DNA from 4 places in the Streptomyces sp. NBC_01390 genome. Region 1 is predicted to be linked to each of the others. Evidence: riboswitches for the same ligand, from Rfam matches in the RefSeq annotation. Region 1 holds a riboswitch; each other region holds the start of a gene.

Region 1 (5,218 bases):
AGGCAGCGGCGGCGGAGGCGGCCCGCAAGGAGCGACTGCGCCCCAAGTACGCCCTCCCGGTCGCACAGCGCGGCCTCAGCGCCTACTTCGGCCAGGCCGGCATCAACTGGATGTCCGTGCACACCGGCATCGACTTCCCGGTCTCGTACGGCACGACGGTGATGGCCGCGACGGACGGCACCGTCCGGACCCAGTGGAACAGCGCCTACGGCAACATGCTGATCCTGACCGACAAGGACGGCACGGAGACGTGGTACTGCCACCTCTCCAGCTACCAGGTCGCGTCCGGTACGACGGTCAAGGCCGGCGATCCCATCGCGTACTCCGGGAACTCCGGGAACTCGACCGGACCGCACCTGCACTTCGAGGTTCGGCCCGCCGGCGGCTCGGCGATCGACCCGCTCCCGTGGCTGCGCAGCCACGGCCTCGACCCGACGTAGATCCCGTCCGGTTCCCGTCCCCTTTTCACCCGCCGCGTCACCGGCGTGACCCGGGCATCTCGGCGATGCCCGGGTGTCCGGTCAGAGCTTCTCCACCGGCGCGTACCGCAGCAGCAGCCGCTTCGGCTTGTCCTCGCCGAAGTCCACGGTCGCCTCGGCGTTCGAGCCGGTGCCCTTCACGCCCACCACGGTTCCCAGACCGAACTGGTCGTGCGTGACCCTGTCCCCCACCGCCAGCGCGACCACCGGCTTCTCGACACCGCCCCGGCGCGTGGCGAAGCCCGACGCGCCCGAGGCAGCGGTGCGCGAGCGCGAGGACGACAGCGACGACGCCACCCCGGAGGCCGGGCCCGAGGAGGTCGCCGGAGCCATCGCGCCCGTGCGCTTCCACTCCAGATGGGCCGCCGGGATCTCCTCCAGGAAACGCGAGGGCGGGTTGTACGAGGGCTGACCCCACGCGCTGCGCAGCGACGACCGCGTCAGATACAGGCGTTCACGCGCGCGCGTGATGCCGACGTAGGCGAGCCGTCGCTCCTCCTCCAGTTCCTTGGCCTGACCGAGGGCACGCATGTGCGGGAAGACGCCGTCCTCCATGCCGGTCAGGAACACCACGGGAAACTCAAGGCCCTTGGCGGTGTGCAGGGTCATCAGGGTGATGACGCCCGAGCCGTCGTCGTCCTCGTCGGGGATCTGGTCGGAGTCGGCGACGAGGGCGACCCGCTCCAGGAACGCGGCGAGCCCTGCCGGAGCCGGCGCCTCGCCCTCGGCGGGCTGATCGGCCTCCCCGGCCTCGGCGGCCACTCCCGACTCCTGTTCGAACTCCAGGGCCACTGCGGCGAGTTCCTGGAGGTTCTCGATCCGGGTCTCGTCCTGCGGGTCGGTCGACGCCTGCAACTCGGCGAGGTAGCCCGTGCGTTCGAGCACCGCTTCGAGGACGGTCGCCGGGCCCGCGCCCGACTCCACGATCGTCCTCAGGTCCTCCATCAGCGTGTTGAACCGCTTGACGGCGTTGGTCGACCGGGAGGCCATGCCGTACGCCTCGTCCACCCGCTTCAGCGCCTGGGGGAAGCTGATCTTCTCGCGCTGGGACAGCGCGTCGATCATCGCCTCCGCGCGGTCGCCGATGCCGCGCTTGGGCACGTTGAGGATACGGCGCAGCGGCACCGAGTCCTCCGGGTTGGCGAGGACGCGCAGGTAGGCCAGGACGTCCCGGACCTCCTTGCGCTCGTAGAAGCGGACACCGCCGACGACCTTGTAAGGCAGGCCTACGCGGATGAAGATCTCCTCGAAGACACGCGACTGGGCGTTCGTCCGGTAGAAGACGGCGACGTCACCCGCCTTCGCGTCGCCCGCGTCCGTCAGCCGATCTATCTCCTCGGCGACGAACTGCGCCTCGTCGTGCTCGGTGTCGGCGACATAGCCGGTGATGCGCGCGCCCGCGCCCGCGTTGGTCCACAGGTTCTTGGGGCGGCGAGACTCGTTGCGCTCGATGACCGCGTTGGCGGCGCTCAGGATCGTCTGCGTCGAACGGTAGTTCTGTTCGAGCATGATCGTCGTCGCGTCCGCGTAGTCCTCCTCGAACTGGAGGATGTTGCGGATCGTCGCACCCCGGAAGGCGTAGATCGACTGGTCGGCGTCTCCCACGACGCACAGCTCGGCGGGAGGCAGGTTGTACTCGCTGGGCGGTACGTCGGCGTCGTCGCCGGTGTGCTCGGCGGTTCCGACGAGTTCCCGTACGAGCGCGTACTGGGCGTGGTTGGTGTCCTGGTACTCGTCGACCAGGACGTGCCGGAAGCGACGGCGGTAGTGCTCGGCGACGTCCGGGAAGGCGCGCAGCAGGTTGACCGTCGTCATGATCAGGTCGTCGAAGTCGAGGGCGTTGGCCTCACGCAGCCGCGACTGGTACATCGCGTACGCCTGGGCGAGGGTCTTCTCGAAACCGTCGCTCGCCTGGGCGGCGAAGTCCTCCTCGTCGATCAGCTCGTTCTTCAGGTTGGAGATCTTCGCACTGAAGGACTTGGGCGGGAAGCGCTTGGGGTCCAGGTCCAGATCGCGGCAGACGAGCGCCATCAGCCGCTTGCTGTCGGCGGCGTCGTAGATCGAGAAGGAGGAGGTGAAGCCGAGCCTCTTGCTCTCCCGCCGCAGAATCCGCACGCACGCGCTGTGGAAGGTCATCACCCACATCGCGTTCGCGCGCGGGCCGACGAGTTGCTCGACGCGTTCCTTCATCTCACCGGCGGCCTTGTTGGTGAAGGTGATCGCGAGGATCTGGCCGGGGTGGACGCTTCGCTCACCGAGCAGATGGGCGATGCGGTGCGTGAGCACACGTGTCTTGCCGGAGCCGGCGCCCGCCACGATGAGCAGAGGGGTGCCGGCGTGCACGACGGCCGCGCGCTGGTTCTCGTTCAGCCCGTCCAGGAGCGCTGCCGGGTCCACCACGGGACGCGGGGCGCCGTCGCGGTAGTACGCGTCCCGGTCCGGCGGCGTGTCGAACTTCCCGCCGAACAGATCGTCCGGAACGGACTCCGGCGCATGCTCGTCCTCGGGCGGTGGCGGGGGTTCCTCCGCGTGGGCCCGAGGGCTCTGGAGGTCCGCCAGGAAGCTGTCGTCAAAGAGGCTGCTCATCGCTCTCCGAGTCTAGGCGCCCCCACTGACAACCCGCTGCCACCCCGAAAACATCCGCCGAACACCGCCCGGCCCGAGCTGTGGCCGGCACTTGTCCGCCCGAACAGCGGGCCCTCGGTCAGTCCTCCATTCACATGATCAGGCAATTCATCCGATACCACCCCGAACCGAATCCATGAAGCCACGTTTAGGGTCGAGGTCACAAATAAGTATCGGGCATAGCGGTCATCAACCTTCACAGAAGCCACACCCGTTGGTTAGCGTGCCGTAAGGCCGCTCGATCTCCACCGGCGAACATCGCCGGGCCGCGCGGCCCCCGCCGAGTCCGATCGTGCCGCCGTGTGCGGCAGGAGCCGGGGACCCACCGAGAACTTGGGGTGAATCGGTCCGACTGCCTTCCAGGGCAAGGACCGTAGGGCAACCCTTCCGAACCACCCGCCCGAACCCGACAGCTAACCCGGTAGGCGGAACATGGAAGGAGTCGCCTCCCTTGGCGTCGTCGCACCGCAAGTCGCGCCCTACGGGAACGCGCGTAGCAGGCATACGGACCCCCGCCTTCGCCACGGCGGCCCTGACCGCTTCCGTAGCCCTGCTGACCCAGACCGCCAACGCCGCGCCCGGGGGGCCCTCCACGTCCCCGGCGCCCTCGGCCGACGACCGGCCGAGCATGGAGGAGGTCGAGGCGGAGGTCGACGACCTCTACCACCAGGCCGAGTCGGCCGCCGACGTGTACAACGCCGCCAAGGAGAGGGCCGCAAAGCAGCAGGGTCGTGTCGACGCCCTGATGGACGACGTGGCCCGGCGCACCCAGAAGCTCAACGACGCGCGCGAGGAGCTGGGTTCCTTCGCCGCGGCCCAGTACCGCACCGGGTCGGCCGCCCCCGACACGGCGACGTTCCTGCTGGCGGACACTCCGCAGGACTACTTCGACCAGAACCAGCTGATGGACCGTATGACGGCCCGCCAGAAGGACACGGTCGACGACTACATCACCCAGCAGGCCGAGACGACGCGGCAGCGCCGGGAGGCCACCGCGAGCCTGGAGTCGCTCACGGAGTCCCAGGACGACCTGCAGACGACGAAGACCGCCGTCCAGACGAAGCTCGCACAGGCCCGCCGACTGCTCTCCCGCCTCACCGCCGAGGAGAAACTGCGGCTCGCGGCGATCGAACGCGCGAAGCAGGCGGACGCCCGCCGCCAGGCGCAGGAACTCGCCCGGCAGCAGCAGGCCGCAGGGCAGCAACGCCAGCAGGACTCGGCAGCGGCGGCGCAGCAGTCACCGGGCACCGGCGCCTCGGACACCTCCACACCCGCGGTCCCCGCCTCCTCGTACGCCGGCAAGGCCGAGAAGGCCCTCGCCTTCGCACGCGCACAGGTCGGCAAGCCGTACGTCTGGGGTGCGACAGGGCCAGATTCGTACGACTGTTCGAGCCTCACTCAGGCCGCCTGGCGGGCCGCCGGAGTCAGCCTTCCGCGCACCACCTACGACCAGGTGAACGCCGGGACAACCGTTTCGCTCTCCGACATCCAACCCGGTGACCTGGTCTTCTTCTACGAGGACATCAGCCATGTCGGCCTGTACATCGGCAACGGCATGATGATCCACGCGCCGAAGCCGGGTGCGTACGTCCGTGAGGAGTCGATCTTCTACGACGGCGAGTCCGCGATCCACAGCGTGGTGCGCCCGGCCTGACGCCCATGTAGGTTCCGATTAGAGATGTCGCTGTCCGAGTGACTTGTCGTCAACTTGTCAGTCGAAACGCTCTCTTCGATCCACGGCCAGGCCCGGAGCCTGGCCGTGCTCTACCGCACGGGTCCACTACCTCGTTGGTTTTCTCGGCTTCTCATCCACGCTACTCATGGTGGTTGCCAGTGTCCTGGTGTCGATGACATCGGACACGAAGGGGCGGCCATGGGGACTGACCCAGGCGTCGCGGACGCGACAGGTAGCTGGACGGTTCAGGCGGCTTATCGGCGGGCCGACGGTCGGCTGGTCGAGGCCGAACTCGACCGGGTCCCGGTGGACGAGGTGGCCGGCGGACAGCCGGTACGCGAGTTCCGTTGGTACCGGGGCCGGAAGCACTACTCGGGTTGGTACCACGCCGCCACAACGGGTCGTCTCGTGGCCTACGAGAGTCGGCTGGAGCTCGCCC
Region 2 (5,218 bases), 1.2 Mb from region 1:
CCACTTGCAGGCCTCGCGCCGTACGTGACCGTCCTTCTCCAGCCTGGCCACCGCGTACGTCAGCCGACTGCGCGTGATCTTCAGCTTCTCGGCGAGATCGGTCATGCGCAGCCGCCGCTCGGGCGTCTCGGAGAGATACGCCAGGATCGTGTAATAGAGGTGCGGCATCCCGGCGTCCTGCTGGAGCTGCCGGTCGAGCGCGTCCTCCAGAAGCAGGGAGGCCGCGACGTACGCGCGCCACGCGCGCTGCTCCTCGAGGGTGAGCCAGCGGGTCGTCATGACACCAGTGTAGGTTTGTTTAAAACTTGAACCAAGCTCGCCCGGTCAAGAAGAGCTCGCCGGTCAAGAGCTCGCCGGTCACGAGCTCACTGGTACAAGAAGAGAGTGCCCCATGCCCCTCCCGCACGTCCTGTTGTCCGCCGCCGTCTCTCTCGACGGCTACCTGGACGACACCGGCCCCGAGCGGCTGCTGCTCTCCAGCCCCGCCGACTTCGACCGCGTCGACGAGGTACGGGCGGCCAGCGACGCCATCCTCATCGGCGCCGGCACCATCCGCGCCGACAACCCGCGTCTCCTGGTCAACTCGCCCGAGCGGCGGGCCGCGCGGCTGGCGGCCGGAAAGCCCGAGTATCCGCTCAAGGTGACCGTGAGCGGATCGGGGGAGCTGGACCCGGCCGCCAACTTCTGGCACACGGGTGGCGAGAAGGCCGTGTACACGACGGACAAGGGTGCCGAACAGGCCCGGCGGGCCGGCCTCGGCGCCGATGTCGACATCGTGGCCCTGGGCCCCGGCGCGCTCGACTGGCGAGCCCTGCTCGAACACCTGCATGACGTACGGGGTGTCCGGCGCCTCATGGTCGAGGGTGGTGGCACCGTCCACACCCAGCTTCTCCGGCAGGGCCTCGCCGACGAACTCCAGCTCGTCCTCGCGCCCCTCTTCGTCGGCGACCCCGACGCCCCCCGTCTCTTCGGCCCCGGCGGCTACCAGGGCGGCCGGCTCCGGCTCACGGAGACGCGCCGTATCGAGGACGTCGTCCTGATGCGGTACGAGCCCACGGCCCCCGGCGCCGGCCCGCTCGCCTCCGCCGCCGACCGGCACTGGCTGGCACTGGCGTGCGAACTGGCCCAGCTGTGTCCGCCGTCGCGAACGGCGTTCAGCGTGGGGGCGGTGGTGGTGGCCGCCGACGGTACGGAACTGGCGCGCGGGCACTCCCGGGAGGGCGGCGACCCGGTCGTGCACGCCGAGGAGTCCGCGCTCGCGAAGCTCGACCCGGCCGACCCCCGGCTCCGGACGGCCACCGTCTACAGCAGCCTGGAGCCCTGTGCCCGCCGAGCCTCCCGCCCCGCCCCCTGCGCCCGGCTGATCCTCGACGCGGGCGTCCGCCGGGTGGTCACCGCCTGGCGTGAGCCGGACACCTTCGTGGTGGCGGCGGACGGGAACGGGCTGCTCTCCGGGGAGGGCGTCGAGGTCGTCGTACTCCCCGAGTTCGCGGAGCGGGCCAAGGCCCCCAACGCCCACCTGCCCGGCTGACGTGCCGCTTCCGCGGGGCCCGGGCACCGGACCCCGACCGAGGCTGGTGATCGAGGTCCCGCGGATGGCGTATAGTTGTGTTCAGCGGCGCGGGGTGGAGCAGCTCGGTAGCTCGCTGGGCTCATAACCCAGAGGTCGCAGGTTCAAATCCTGTCCCCGCTACTGAAGGCCCAGGGCCGGAAAACCACGAAAGTGGCTTTCCGGCCCTGAGTCGTTCCCTGAGTCGTTTGTGCCCGCGTCGATCGCGTCGAAGGTCGGCTGTCATCGCCTGTCACCAAGGGTGAGTGAACGATCTCGTTCCGCATAACATCTGACACTCCGTCAAAACTCGGCAGTCACTTACGGCATGGTCAACTCGCCCGATTTTCACCGGTGGTGACCCAGAAAGTCCTCGGGAAAAGGATTAACGATCAACGGGAACAGCTTGGAATCCGGTGTCCAGGTCTATTAACGTTCGATAACGCAGCGCGGTAGTCCCAGCCGTCACAAGAGTCGGCTCCGTGCGCAAGTGCCTAATCCCGCAAGGGAACCGGGGAACCACCAACTTGGGGTGAATCGCTCGTCCGCCTCCGTGGCAACACGGCCGGTATACGCGCGTAGGAGACCTTCCTGCTCCGAACCCGTCAGCTAACCCGGTAGGCGAGAAGGAAGGAAAGGAGCACGCCCACGTGGCGTCAAACCCGCCCGCCCCAGAAGCCCCCTCCGTGCCGAACCGGCGCAGCAGCGAGACCGAGGACGGGAAGATCCCGACCTTCGGCTTCGGCAGCTACCGCACCGACGAGGGCCCCTGGGAGGAGTGGAATCCCAGCGCGGACTCCACCCGCCCTGTTCGCGGCCGGCACCGCGTCGGCAAGCAGCGCGGCGGAGGGCTCGCCCGCAGCTCCACCGTTCTCGGCGTCGGCGTCATAGCCGCTGTCGGCGGGGCCGGCATGGCCACCGCGCAGAGCGGCAAGCCGCCGGTCTCCATCTCCATCCCCGACCTGCCCTCGGTCGGCTCGCCCTTCACGCACGACTCGGACGACGAGCCCAAGGGCTCCGCCACCGCGCTCAGCAGCGTCGGCGTGACTCCCGAGGAGACCGAGCAGGGCACCAGCGACGCCGGCGAGGCCCTGCGCAGCCGCATCATCCTCCAGGCCGAGCAGCAGAAGGACCAGGCCGAGGCCAAGGTCCAGCAGGCCGCCCAGGACGCCGCCGCGAGGAAGGCCGCCGCCGAGGCCGCCAAGGTGAAGCGGGAGGCCGCGGCCAAGGTCGCCGCCGAGAAGAAGAAGATCGCGGAGGCCGCGGCGGCGAAGGTGGAGGCCGCGCGTCTCGCCACGCTCGCCAAGCAGTACACGCTGCCGACCTCCTCGTACACGATCACCGGGACGTTCGGTCAGGCCGGCTCGCTGTGGTCCTCCGGCTACCACACCGGCCTCGACTTCGCTGCGCCCACCGGTACGCCGATCAAGGCCATCCACAGCGGCACGGTCACCGAGGCGGGCTGGAGCGGCTCGTACGGCTACCGCACCATCCTCACCCTCGACGACGGCACCGAGCTGTGGTTCGCCCACCAGTCGTCGATCAACGTCAGCGTCGGCCAGAAGGTCGCCACGGGTGACGTCATCGGCCGCGTCGGCGCCACCGGCAACGTCACCGGGGCCCACCTCCACCTGGAGGTGCACACCAGCAGCTCGGACAGTGCCGGCATCGACCCGATGGCGTGGCTGCGGAGCATGGGCCTCAACCCGTAGAGCCGAAGCCGTAGAGCAGTAGAAGCCGCATCCTAGAGGCCGGGGAGGCACTTTCCCCGGCCTCTTGCTGTGCGTCGTTCACACAGTCTTCGTGAACCGGACGGAATGGGGGCCTCCGTGGCGGGCGTTGACGACGAGCATGACTGCTCTTCGCAAGCTCGGCTCATCGGACCTGGAAGTCTTCCCGCTCGCCCTCGGTGGCAACGTCTTCGGCTGGACCGCCGACGAGACGCAATCCTTCGAGGTGCTCGACGCCTACGCCGCGGCCGGCGGCAACTTCATCGACACCGCCGACGTCTACTCGGCCTGGGTCGACGGCAACAAGGGCGGCGAGTCCGAGACGATCATCGGCAACTGGCTGAAGGCGCGGGGCAACCGCTCGGACATCGTGGTCGCCACGAAGGTCAGCCAGCACCCCGAGTATCCCGGCCTCTCCGGCGGCAACATCAAGGCCGCCGCCGACGCCTCCCTGCGCCGCCTCGGCACCGACCACATCGACCTGTACTTCACGCACTTCGACCAGCCCGAGGTGCCCGTCGAGGAGATCATCGGCGCCCTCGACGAACTGGTGACCGCGGGCAAGGTGCGGTACATCGCCGCCTCCAACCTCTCGCCCGAGCGGCTCCAGGACTCGCTGGACTTCTCCGACCGTGAGGGCCTGGCCAAGTACGTGGCCATCCAGCCCCACTACAACCTGGTCTCACGCGACACCTACGAGGGCCCGCGGCGCGACATCGCCTCCCGTACGGGTCTTGCCGCCGTCCCGTACTACGCGCTGGCCTCCGGCTTCCTCACGGGCAAGTACCGCGCCGGTACGGCGGTCGACAGCCCGCGTGCCGGGGGCGCCGCCCAGCACCTGGAGTCGGAGCGCGGCCGGAAGGTCCTGGCCGCGCTGGACGCCGTCGCGGAGGCACGGGGAGCGGAGGTCGCGACGGTCGCCCTGGCCTGGCTGGCCGCCCAGCCGACGGTGGCGGCCCCGATCGCGTCCGCCCGCACGGTCGAGCAGCTCCCGCCGCTGCTCGCGGTGGCGGAGCTCGAACTGACGGACGCGGAGGTCGCGAGCCTCACGGCGGCTTCGGCGTGAGGCTCCGCCGAGCGCGGTGACGGGCCTACGAGCCGTCGGCCTACGGGCGGTACGGGTCGTAGGCGGGCCGGTTGTGGCCGTACCCGGGGCCGGGGTTGTGGCTGTACGAGGGGTACGGCGTCGTCGGCCCGTAGTTCGGGTGGCCCGGGTACCCCTGATAGCCCTGACTGCCGTACGGCGGCCAGGTGACCGGCGGTACGGGGGCGGGGGCCGGTGCGATGGCGTGGGCCGCGTGGACCAGGGCCGGGCGGGCCACCGCCCTGCGCTCCCACAGTTCGCCCAGCAGCTTCTGCTCCCGGACGACGAAGTCGGGGCCCGCGCGGCCGAGGCGCCCCCGGTGGCGCAGGAACGCGAGTGAGGTGGCGTACGCCTCGTACTGCGCCACCGCACGGGCCGCGGGCCTGCCCAGGTGGCGGCGGGCGTACTGGCGGGCCAGCCGGCGGGCGCGCATCGAGCCGAGGGCGTACGGCTCGGCCGGGGTCAGCCAGCCGGCCAGCGCGTACGCGGGCAACTCGGCGCGTACGGTACGCAGTTCGCGCTGGCGGGTCCAGATGACCAGCCAGGTCAGCAGCCCGAACGCGGGCACCATGAAGGCGGCGTACACGGCGATGAACCCGTACTCCCCGAAGGTCGACGAGCCGTTCCAGAAGGCGTGCATGCTCATCGCGAGCAGCAGTCCGGTCAGCGGCAGCAGCACCCGGCGGACGGGCCGGCCCTCGCCCCACAGCGCGGAGATCCCGAACCCGATGCCGGTGAGGACCGTGAACAGGGGGTGCGCGAACGGCGACATGACGACGCGCACGAAGAAGGTCGCCGCGGTGACCGAGGCGATACCGGTGTCTCCGGTGAGCTGGTCGGTGCCGAACGCGGTGC
Region 3 (5,218 bases), 6.6 Mb from region 1:
CGTACGGACCCTGCGGCCCCGCCCCGCCGACTCCCCGCTCCTCGACCTCGCGAGCAACGACTATCTGGGCCTGGCCCGCCACCCCGAGGTCACCGAGGGCGCGGCCCGGGCCGCCCGGCGCTGGGGCGGCGGGGCCACCGGCTCGCGGCTCGTCACGGGCAGTACCGAACTGCACGCGGAACTCGAACGCGAACTGGCCGAATTCTGCGGCTTCGAGGCCGCCCTGGTCTTCTCCTCCGGCTACGCGGCCAACCTCGCCGCTGTCACCGCGCTCGCACCGCACGGCTCCCTCGTCGTCTCGGACGCGGGCAATCACGCCTCGCTGATCGACGGCTGCCGCCTCGCCCGGGGGACGACCCAGGTCGTCGGGCACGCCGACCCGGACGCCTTCCGCAAGGCACTCGGCACCCACACCGGGCCGGCCGTCGCCGTGTCCGACACGGTCTTCTCGGTCGACGGGGACGCCGCACCGCTGGCCGAACTCGCCGCCGCCTGCCGGGAGTTCGGTGCGGGAATGGTCGTCGACGACGCCCACGGGCTGGGAGTCCTGGGCGAGGGCGGGCAGGGGTCGGCCTTCGCGGCCGGACTGGCGGGCGCGCCGGACGTCGTCGTGACGGTCACGCTGTCCAAGTCGCTCGGCAGCCAGGGGGGTGCGGTGCTGGGGCCCGCCCGGGTGATCGAACACCTCGTCAACGCGGCCCGGACGTTCATCTTCGACACCGGTCTCGCGCCCGCCGCGGCGGGCGCGGCCCTCGCGGCCCTCACCCTGCTGCGCCGCGAGCCCGAACGGGCCGCCCGGGCGCGTGCGGTGGCGCGTGAGCTGCACACCCGGCTGACGGCGGAGGGGCTGTCGGCGGTCCGGCCGGACGCGGCCGTGGTATCCGTGCGCGCACCGTCCCCGGAGGGGGCCGTGCGGTGGGCGGCCGACTGCCGGGCCGCCGGAGTGGGCGTGGGCTGCTTCCGCCCGCCGTCCGTGCCCGACGGGGTGTCCCGGCTGCGGCTGACCGCCCGCGCGGACCTGGCCGAGGAACAGATCGCGCGGGCGGTACAGGTGATCGGCGAGAACCGACCGTAGACGCGGAGATCCACAGTGCCGTTGATCAGTGACACGCGACCATGAGTCGGCGGACCGCGGCCGTGTGTCGTAGGGCGATCACCGGAACGCGGTGAGGAATCCCTGCCAGCTCTCGGGGGAGAAGAGCAGGACGGGCCCGGTGGCGTTCTTGGAGTCGCGTACGGCGAGCGGTCCGGCCGGGACATCGGTGTCCGGACGGGCCGTCTCCACACAGTTGTTCGCGCCGGTGCTGTAGCTGCTGCGCAGCCATCGCACACCGGGCGGTTCGACGACGGACGGTACGTTCCGAGGCAGTGCGGTCATGGTGCCTCCTCACACGCCGTAATGCAGACCGGCGATGAAATCCAACGAGTCCTCGGGCGAAAGGGCGTGGATCTGAAGGGTGTTGAAGGCCTCGCTGTAGGCCCGGAGGTCTTCTTTCCGTTCGAGGTAGAGGCTACTCATCATCTGGTCGAGAACAACCACATCCAAGTCAGAAGTGCTCGGAAAGGAGAAGATAACGAAAGGCCCGGTAATACCGATATACGCCCCTGCGGTGAACGGCAGGATCTGCAGCCGCACTTGAGGCAGTTGGGCCGCTTCCAAAAGCCACGCCAGCTGACGTGTCATCACCTCGGGTCCGCCCACCTCGCGGCGCAGCACCGCCTCGTCGAGGACCGCGCTCAGCTCCAGCGGCCGGTCCGAACGCAGCACGTCCTGCCGGGCCAGCCGCACCTCGACCAGCGCGTCGAGCCGCTTCTCTTCCAGGCCGTCCACCGCGGCCCGGGTCACCGCACGGGCGTACTCCCGGGTCTGCAGCAACCCCGGCACCACCGAGGTCTCCAGCGTGCGCATGGTGCCTGCCTGCGACTCCAGGCTGATGAAATCCCGGTAGGCGGGCGGCAGTACGCCACGGTAGGCATGCCACCAGTTGTGCCGGTCGCCGTCCTCGGTCCCCGCCAGTACGAGCAGCAGCTCACGCGACTCGCCCTCGGGAACGGCGTACGCGTCCAGAAGTAACCGGACGTCCGCCGGTTTCACGCCGCTCGCACCTGTCTCGATCCGGCTCACCTTCGACTGGTGCCAGCCCACCAGACGGGCCGCCTGACCGCTTGTGAGCCCGGCCCTGGCACGCAGCGCGCGCAGTTCGGCACCCAGCTTTCGGCGGCGCACCGCGGGACCGTACTGCATGGGCCACCCCTTACTCCTGATGAGCCGCCCGAATACGTTCTGGGGTCGCAGAGTTCACCGCTTCGAGCGACAGATATATGCATATCTTGGTGGATCGCACCCCGTGACCGGCGCCGGAATGGCAGTCTGGCGCGAAGCACCAGTCCGGGACCGTACTCGAATCAGCCGCTCCGTGTCGGGCCCCGGTCCTGTGGGAAAGGGACGACGTCGCCATGGCAGACCACCTGGAAGCATCCGTCACTCTGCCGAGCGATCCCGCCTCGGTCTCCGCCGCCCGCGCGTATGTCGCCAACGTGCTGGCGGAATGGGGCCTGCCGGGTGACTCCGAAGCCGCCGACAGCATCCGCCTGATCATCTCGGAACTCGCCACGAATGCCGTACAGCACACCTTCGGGTTGTCACCCACCTTCACGGTGGACATCGCCCTCGATCGTGACGAAAACCTGCGCATCGGGGTGACCGACAGCCACCCGCGTTTCCCCAAACGGCTGCCCGCCGCCGTGCAGCAGGACAACGGGCGCGGGATGGTCATCATCCGCTGGCTGACCGCCGAGTCGGGCGGCAAACTGCGGGTCCGCCCCACTCGGGAGGGCGGCAAGACGGTGTCGATCGAACTCCCGTGGACGGTCCCGGCCAGGCCTCCGGTGACCGCGGTCGGACAGCAGGAGCCGTGACGCCGCGCCGACGGGCTTCGGCGCGCTGTTCCCGCTGGAGGCGTCGCTGTCGCTGTGAACGGGGCCCGGGGCGGGCCGGCGGCTCCTGGCCGCCGGCCCACCCCGGGGAGGTCAGCTGACCCGGCCGTACCAGACGCTCTTCGTCCAGATCTTCTGGAGCTTCACGACATCCCCAGTCTTCGGGGAGTGCCAGATCTTTCCCTTCCCGGCGTAGATGCCCACGTGGTAGACGTTCGAGCCCGAGTGGAAGAAGACCAGGTCCCCGCCCCTGCGGCTCTTGGCGGAGATGTGCTTGGTCTTGTTGTACTGGGCCGCCGCCGTACGTGGCAGGGACTTGCCCGCCTTCTTGTACGAATACTGCGTCAGACCGGAGCAGTCGAACCTCTTCGGTCCCGCGGCGCCGTACTTGTACGCGGAGCCCTTCTTCGAAGCCGCGATCTGAAGTGCCTTCGTCGACGGTGCGACCGCCGCGGCGGCGTTGGTCGCGACACCGGGGATCACCAGGCTGCCGCCCACGGCGGCGAGGGTGAGAGCCGAGGCCGTACCGGCCCGGGTCATCAGCGACGGGACACGATTGAGCGCAGACATGCGCAACCCTTCGTCAGCCGCCTGTGAAGGATGACCTGTCGGATTCGGGCTGGCGAAGTTGCCCGGCCGCTGACGCGGCTTCACCCCAAGGGCTGCTCGGCCCGGTCATGGCGTGACCGTTCCGGCGACCCGTCGTGCTTGGGTCCTCCACTCCTGCCGATGCACATCTGTCGACCGGTCATCCAGGCGGCGGCAGGACTCGGCGTCCGCCCGGATCGCCCCGCCGCTTGTGGCGGGGGCTTGTCGTCAGGAAGGGATCTTGGCTCATGGAAGTGGGAAAATCCCAATGGAAACGGGGCTTTGTGGGGTTACTCACCGCTGGCCCGTTCGGGTGGACACCCGTACCCACGAAGGACTTTCGAGGGGGTCGCGCACCCTCGGACCAGGGGTTGAGCGGTCTCGATTCGGTTACGAACCGTGCGTGTCGCGCAAGTCGAGCGGGCCGGACGGGGGATCCGCGACTACTCCGAACGGGGGATGCCGCCTAGTCACTTCCCCATCCGTTCCGGACAGTCCGTCACCTGACGGATGAGCCCGCCTGATGCGGTCCCGTGGATGCGGCGCGTCAACCGGCGGGCTCACGAGGAACGGTGACGCGCGCCGTGCGGCGCTCCCCGTCCAGGACGCGCAGCGCACGCGCCAGCGTATGGGCGTGCACCTCGGCCTCGCCCCGCTGGTGCATCAGCTCCAGCGCGTCGCGCAACGCCACCGCCTTGGCGACGAGCGCCTGCGCGGCCCTCAGCCCGCGGTAGGTGTCGCCGTGATAGGCGGGATTGATACGGCCGAGCAGATCGGCCACTTCGAGGTAACGGTCGATCAACTCGCCCTCCGCGCGCGTCAGCGCGGGCAGCGGAGGAAGTTCGGGTGGAAGCATCGGCGGCTCACCTCGTACCGGGGGTGGGGTGCGACGACTTGCGGCTGGGCACGATCCGGTCCACCAGCCCGTATTCCAGAGCGGCCTGGGCGTCCAGGATCTTGTCCCGCTCGATGTCCGCGGCGACCCGCTCCGCGCTCTGGCCGGTGTGCCGTACGAGCAGTTCTTCCAGCAGGTTACGGACCCGGCCCAACTCCTGGGCCTGAATGGAGAGATCGCTCACCTGGCCGTGGACCGGCTCGGACAGCGAGGGCTGGTGGATCAGCACCCGGGCTCCCGGCAGCGCGCTGCGCTTGCCCGGCGTACCCGCGGCCAGCAGCACGGCCGCCGCGGAGGCCGCCTGCCCCAGGCAGACCGTCTCCACGTCGCAGGTGACGAACCGCATCGTGTCGTAGATCGCCGTCATCGCGCTGAACGAGCCGCCGGGGGAGTTGATGTACAGGGAGATGTCCCGGTCGGGCGCGAGGTACTCGAGATGCATGAACTGGGCCATCACGTCGTTCGCCGAGGTGTCGTCGACCGGCGTCCCGAGAAAGACGATCCGCTCTTCCAGGAGCTTCGAGTACGGATCGAGCGTCCGGCTCCCGGAACTGGTGCGTTCGGTGAACTCGGGCAGGACGTAACGGGCTGACGGGTCGTCGCTGGCGTTCATGGCGTGCGCCTCCTCGATGGCTTCCGTAAAAAATGTACAGGACGTACAGAGCCCGGCGCGAGGGGGTGCGTGAGCTTTTCGGCCCGGGGTTCGGAAGCGCCCCAAAGGGGCCCGGGGAACCGCGCGACCGGCCCCAACGGCGCCGCAGTGAACCGGCAACCTTTCGCCGCCCCTCCAGCGGAGCG
Region 4 (5,218 bases), 300 kb from region 1:
CCCCAGGTGATGCTCGTGACGACGCCCATGACGATGCTCGTGACGACGCCCGTGTCGCCCGCCTCATCGCCCGTCTCTCTAAGAAGCACGGACTCGATGAATGATGAACAGAGTGCCGGCAGCGCGGGACCGGCGGGGTGGCCACCCGGCTGGCGAGCAGGCGCTCCCGGAGCCCCCCGATCCTCCCGATACCGTCGACGAGTGACCAACCAGCCCCACTCCACGCCTCCGGCCCCCGAACTCTTCACCTGGGAGTTCGCCACCGACCCCTACCCCGCCTACGCCTGGCTTCGTGAGCACGCGCCCGTGCACCGGACCAGGTTGCCCAGCGGGGTCGAGGCCTGGCTGGTCACGCGGTACGGGGATGCCAAGCAGGCCCTCGCCGATCCCCGGCTCTCCAAGAACCCCGCCCATCACGACGAGCCCGCGCACGCCAAGGGCAAGACCGGTATCCCCGGTGAGCGCAAGGCCGAGTTGATGACCCATCTGCTGAACATCGATCCGCCGGACCACACCAGGCTGCGGAGGCTCGTCGCCAAGGCGTTCACCCCGCGCCGGGTCGCCGAGTTCGCGCCCCGCGTCCAGGAACTCACCGATCAGCTGATCGACCGGTTCGCAGCGAGCGGCTCCGCCGACCTCATCCACGAGTTCGCCTTCCCGCTGCCCATCTACGCGATCTGCGACCTGCTGGGCGTACCCCGCGAGGACCAGGACGACTTCCGGGACTGGGCCGGGATGATGATCCGGCACGGGGGAGGGCCCCGGGGCGGGGTCGCCCGGTCGGTGAAGAAGATGCGGAGCTATCTCGCGGAGCTGATCCACCGCAAGCGCGAGGCGCTGTCCGACGTGCCCGAGCCCGGTGAGGACCTCATCTCCGGACTCATCCGCGCCTCCGACGAGGGTGAGCACCTCACGGAGAACGAGGTCGTCGCCATGAGTTTCATCCTGCTGTTCGCCGGTTTTGAGACAACTGTCAACCTGATCGGCAACGGCGTCCACTCCCTTCTCACCCACCCCGAGCAACGCGCCCGCCTCCAGGCGTCCCTGGCCGACGAGGACTCCTCCGTCCTCGAAACGGGTGTCGAGGAACTCCTGCGCTACGACGGCCCGGTCGAGCTGGCCACCTGGCGCTACGCCACTCGCCCGGTCAGCATCGGCGGGCAGGACATCGCGGCCGGCGACCCCGTCCTCGTCGTCCTCGCCGCCGCCAACAGGGACCCGGCGCGGTTCGCCGACCCCGACACCCTCGATCTCGGCCGCCGGGACAACCAGCACCTCGGATACGGCCACGGCATCCACTACTGCCTCGGTGCCCCGCTCGCCCGCCTGGAGGGCCGCAGCGCGCTTGCCACCCTCCTCACCCGCCTCCCTGACCTGCGACTCGCCGTGGATACGGCCGAGTTGCGATGGCGGGGCGGGCTCATCATGCGTGGACTGCGCACCCTGCCCGTCGAGTTCACGCCGGTGCGCGAATCCGGCCAAACCTTGCCGGCGGCGCCGTAGAAGATCACGAGAAGGTGACGCTCCCTCAACAATGTGATCTTCACGTGATCTGTGCGGCATGAACTTGTGACAAGTGATCGCCTGCGGCTACGTTCGTGCACCAGTGCGATGCCCGGCATCACGCGTCGCACTGGTCCCCGCTGTCTCGTGAAAGGCAACCGCATGCTCTCCGGGAACGGTCGTCACCGTCGCCCCCGCCAGGCCCCGGCGCTGCTCGTCTCGGCCGGCGTCGCCGGCTCCGCCATCGCCATCCCGCTGCTCGGCGCAACCGGCGCCAGCGCGGCCAGTGGCACCACCTGGGACAGGGTCGCGGAGTGCGAGAGCGGCGGCTCCTGGAGTGCCAACCCCGGCAACGGGTACTACGGCGGGCTCCAGTTGACCCAGGCGGACTGGGAGAAGTACGGCGGTCTGTCCTACGCTCCGAGCGCCGACCAGGCCAGCCGTTCCCAGCAGATCGCCGTCGGCGAGAAGATCCTCGCCGACCAGGGCGCCGGGGCCTGGGAGGCCTGCGCGCTGCTGTCCGGGCTCGGCAAGGACACCGGCTCGGCCGACGTCGACACCGGTGTGGCCGGGGGCGACACCGACGGGGACAAGGGTGACGTCTCGGGGCTGGGTCTGGGAGTGATCTCGGGCTCGGGGTCGGACTCCTCTTCCTCCTCCTCGACTTCGGCGTCGCCCACGCCCTCGGGATCCCCCTCCACCGGCTCCTCGGCCCTGACCGGGGGCTCCGACTCGTCGCCGTCCCCGACGCCGTCCGGCGGGGTGAAGACCGGCTCCTCCGGCGCCGGTGACTCCGCCGGGTCGGCCACCTCACCGTCCCCTTCCGACTCGTCGCCCGGCGCGAACGGCTCGAAGAAGGGCGACAGTTCACCCGTAGGGGACGTAAAGGGTGAAGAGTCTGCCAAATCAGGCCAGAAGGCGGAAAAGACGGGTGGTTCGGGCAGTACCGAGACCTCTGCCGGTACCGGCCGTCACCGCGGCAAGGCCGAAGGGTCGTACACCGCGAGCATCGGGGACGCCCTCTGGGATGTCACCGGCTCCATCGATCTCGTCGGCGAGCAGCCCGAACCCTCCAAGCCCGCCGAGCCCACCGCCGGGAGCGACGACTTCCTTGACTCGGGCTCGGGCCTCGTTCTCCCCGGTCAGATCCTTGCGGTAGGTAGCGAACCCGGGCAAAACTAACCGGAGTTCACGTCCTGGTTTCGGGCTGAATGTCCGTTATCGATGCGGTGAGAGATAGGTCTCAGAAGCCCTGATCGTCTTTGTATTTCATCGGATCAGCTGTTTACGGTCGTCATCGCCCGCCACAGTGGGCCCCGCCGGTCGCAACGCCGAATCCTGCCAACGGCCGAACGGGAACAGTCGTCGCGTAAAGCGCCGTAGGCAGGAGCGGGGGACCCAAGGTAGGTGCCGCACCGGGCAGTTGTCCGGAGCGGCTCGGGGTGAAGCCGTACGCCGCCCGACAGGGGCGTACGGCCGGGCAACTCAACCGGCCCGAACCCGACAGCTCACCTCGCAGGCGTCGGTGAGGGGATCTTTCATGCTGTTTTCCGGCAAGGGCAAGCACCGTCGTCCGTCCAAGGCCACCCGCGTCGTCGCCATCGCCGGCGTGACCGGTGCCGCTGTCGCCGCTCCGCTGCTGGCGGCCGGCTCCGCCTCCGCCGCCACCTCCGCCGAGTGGGACACCGTCGCCCAGTGCGAGTCCGGCGGCAACTGGTCCATCAACACCGGCAACGGCTACTACGGCGGCCTGCAGTTCTCCGCCTCGACCTGGGCCGCGTACGGCGGCACGGCGTACGCCGGCACCGCCGACCAGGCGTCGAAGTCCCAGCAGATAACCATCGCCGAGAAGGTCCTCGCGGGCCAGGGCAAGGGTGCCTGGCCGGTCTGCGGCACGGGCCTGTCCAGCGCCTCCTACGACGGCGGTTCGAGCAGCAGCAACGGCGGCGGCACGAGCACGGGTACGAGCAACAACAACTCGTCCAGCGGCTCCAGCTCCAGCGGGTCGAGCGAGACCTCCACCCGCTCCACCGACAGCCAGCAGGCCTCCCGTTCGCAGGAGCGGCCCGCCGCGAAGAAGACCGTCACCACCCCGACCGGCAAGAAGGTCAAGAAGGGCGACGGCGAGTACAAGGTCGTCAAGGGCGACAGCCTCAGTGCGATCGCCCAGGCGCACCACGTCAAGGGCGGCTGGCAGAAGCTGTTCCAGCTGAACAAGGACATCATCGACGACGCCGACTTCATCTTCCCGGGCCAGCAGCTGCACCTCAGCTGATCCCGGTCACCTTCGGGCCGTGCATCCCCCAGATCCCAGCCGGCCCGAAGGTGAACCACAGGACCCTCACAGCCGTGCCTTCCAGAGTGAAGGCCTCGTGCGGGTCACCCCCCGTCCCCCACGGGCTCCCCGCTCCGGTGCGTGTTCCCCCGTACGCACCGGAGCGGGGCTTTTTGTTCCCTGGGGGAACAATGTTTACCCTCGGTTCCGTTCGTGTTCCGTCCATGGGGTGGTCGGACGGCTGGCCGATCCCCCCGAGCCGGTTAGGCTCATCAACGCGGAGCCGCCGCGGCCCCGTACTCGCGAGGCCTCAGCAGCCCCGCGTACCCGCGTCACATTCCATAAGGAGATGCTCGTGCCGTCCATCGACGTCGTCGTAGCCCGGGAAATCCTCGACTCGCGAGGCAACCCCACCGTCGAGGTCGAGGTCGGCCTCGATGACGGCAGCACCGGTCGTGCCGCCGTCCCGTCCGGCGCCTCCACCGGAGCCTTCGAGGCCATCGAGCTGCGCGACGGTGACCCCAACCGCTACCTCGGCAAGGGTGTCGAGAAGGCCGTCCTCGCCGTCATCGAGCAGATCGGCCCGGAGCTCGTCGGCTACGACGCCACCGAGCAGCGCCTGATCGACCAGGCCATGTTCGACCTGGACGCCACCGACAACAAGGGCTCCCTCGGCGCCAACGCCATCCTCGGCGTCTCCCTCGCCGTCGCCCACGCCGCCTCCGAGGCCAGCGACCTGCCGCTCTTCCGCTACCTCGGCGGCCCGAACGCGCACCTGCTGCCCGTCCCGATGATGAACATCCTCAACGGTGGATCCCACGCGGACTCCAACGTCGACATCCAGGAGTTCATGATCGCCCCGATCGGCGCGGAGTCCTTCTCCGAGGCGCTGCGTTGGGGCGCGGAGATCTACCACACCCTCAAGAAGGTGCTGAAGACCAAGGGCCTGTCCACCGGTCTCGGCGACGAGGGCGGCTTCGCCCCGAACCTGGAGTCCAACCGCGCCGCGCTCGACCTCATCATCGAGGCCATCAAGCAGGCCGGCTACGTCCCCGGCGAGCAGATCGGCCTGGCGCTCGACGTCGCCGCGTCCGAGTTCTACAAGGACGGCAAGTACGAGTTCGAGGGCAAGTCCCGCACGGCCGCCGAGATGACCGAGTACTACGAGGAGCTCGTCTCCGCGTACCCGCTCATCTCCATCGAGGACCCGCTGTACGAGGACGACTGGGCCGGCTGGAAGACCATCACCGACAAGCTGGGCGACAAGGTCCAGATCGTCGGCGACGACCTCTTCGTCACCAACCCGGAGCGCCTCGCCCGTGGCATCGAGGAGGGTTCGGCCAACGCCCTGCTCGTCAAGGTCAACCAGATCGGCTCGCTGACCGAGACCCTGGACGCCGTCGAGATGGCGCAGCGCAACGGCTTCAAGTGCATGATGTC

Evidence for each region. Region 1 has a riboswitch for cyclic di-AMP ahead of OG241_RS35465 (NlpC/P60 family protein). Riboswitches for the same ligand answer to the same signal wherever they lie in the genome.
Region 2: it holds a riboswitch for cyclic di-AMP, as region 1 does, so the genes downstream of both, OG241_RS30285 (M23 family metallopeptidase) here and OG241_RS35465 (NlpC/P60 family protein) in region 1, are expected to answer to the same signal.
Region 3: it holds a riboswitch for cyclic di-AMP, as region 1 does, so the genes downstream of both, OG241_RS05525 (C40 family peptidase) here and OG241_RS35465 (NlpC/P60 family protein) in region 1, are expected to answer to the same signal.
Region 4: it holds a riboswitch for cyclic di-AMP, as region 1 does, so the genes downstream of both, OG241_RS34175 (transglycosylase family protein) here and OG241_RS35465 (NlpC/P60 family protein) in region 1, are expected to answer to the same signal.

What each region holds. Positions count from the first base shown of each region.
Region 1 covers NZ_CP109551.1:7,864,398-7,869,615, reverse strand. The annotation lists gene OG241_RS35475 (M23 family metallopeptidase) at 1-440, shown strand, start outside; gene pcrA (DNA helicase PcrA) at 522-3,065, opposite strand; cyclic di-AMP (ydaO/yuaA leader) riboswitch at 3,391-3,548, shown strand; gene OG241_RS35465 (NlpC/P60 family protein) at 3,556-4,758, shown strand; gene OG241_RS35460 (TnsA-like heteromeric transposase endonuclease subunit) at 4,978-5,218, shown strand, end outside.
Region 2 covers NZ_CP109551.1:6,702,908-6,708,125, forward strand. The annotation lists gene OG241_RS30270 (MarR family winged helix-turn-helix transcriptional regulator) at 1-279, opposite strand, end outside; gene OG241_RS30275 (dihydrofolate reductase family protein) at 392-1,531, shown strand; tRNA gene OG241_RS30280 (tRNA-Met) at 1,620-1,693, shown strand; cyclic di-AMP (ydaO/yuaA leader) riboswitch at 2,031-2,188, shown strand; gene OG241_RS30285 (M23 family metallopeptidase) at 2,200-3,261, shown strand; gene OG241_RS30290 (aldo/keto reductase) at 3,401-4,345, shown strand; gene OG241_RS30295 (PrsW family intramembrane metalloprotease) at 4,386-5,218, opposite strand, start outside.
Region 3 covers NZ_CP109551.1:1,296,144-1,301,361, reverse strand. The annotation lists gene OG241_RS05545 (8-amino-7-oxononanoate synthase) at 1-1,075, shown strand, start outside; gene OG241_RS05540 (DUF397 domain-containing protein) at 1,154-1,378, opposite strand; gene OG241_RS05535 (helix-turn-helix domain-containing protein) at 1,388-2,245, opposite strand; gene OG241_RS05530 (ATP-binding protein) at 2,458-2,919, shown strand; gene OG241_RS05525 (C40 family peptidase) at 3,031-3,507, opposite strand; cyclic di-AMP (ydaO/yuaA leader) riboswitch at 3,511-3,690, opposite strand; gene OG241_RS05520 (hypothetical protein) at 4,073-4,381, opposite strand; gene OG241_RS05515 (ATP-dependent Clp protease proteolytic subunit) at 4,389-5,033, opposite strand.
Region 4 covers NZ_CP109551.1:7,562,814-7,568,031, forward strand. The annotation lists gene OG241_RS34160 (hypothetical protein) at 1-104, shown strand, start outside; gene OG241_RS34165 (cytochrome P450) at 202-1,503, shown strand; gene OG241_RS34170 (transglycosylase family protein) at 1,666-2,685, shown strand; cyclic di-AMP (ydaO/yuaA leader) riboswitch at 2,869-3,040, shown strand; gene OG241_RS34175 (transglycosylase family protein) at 3,044-3,778, shown strand; gene eno (phosphopyruvate hydratase) at 4,128-5,218, shown strand, end outside.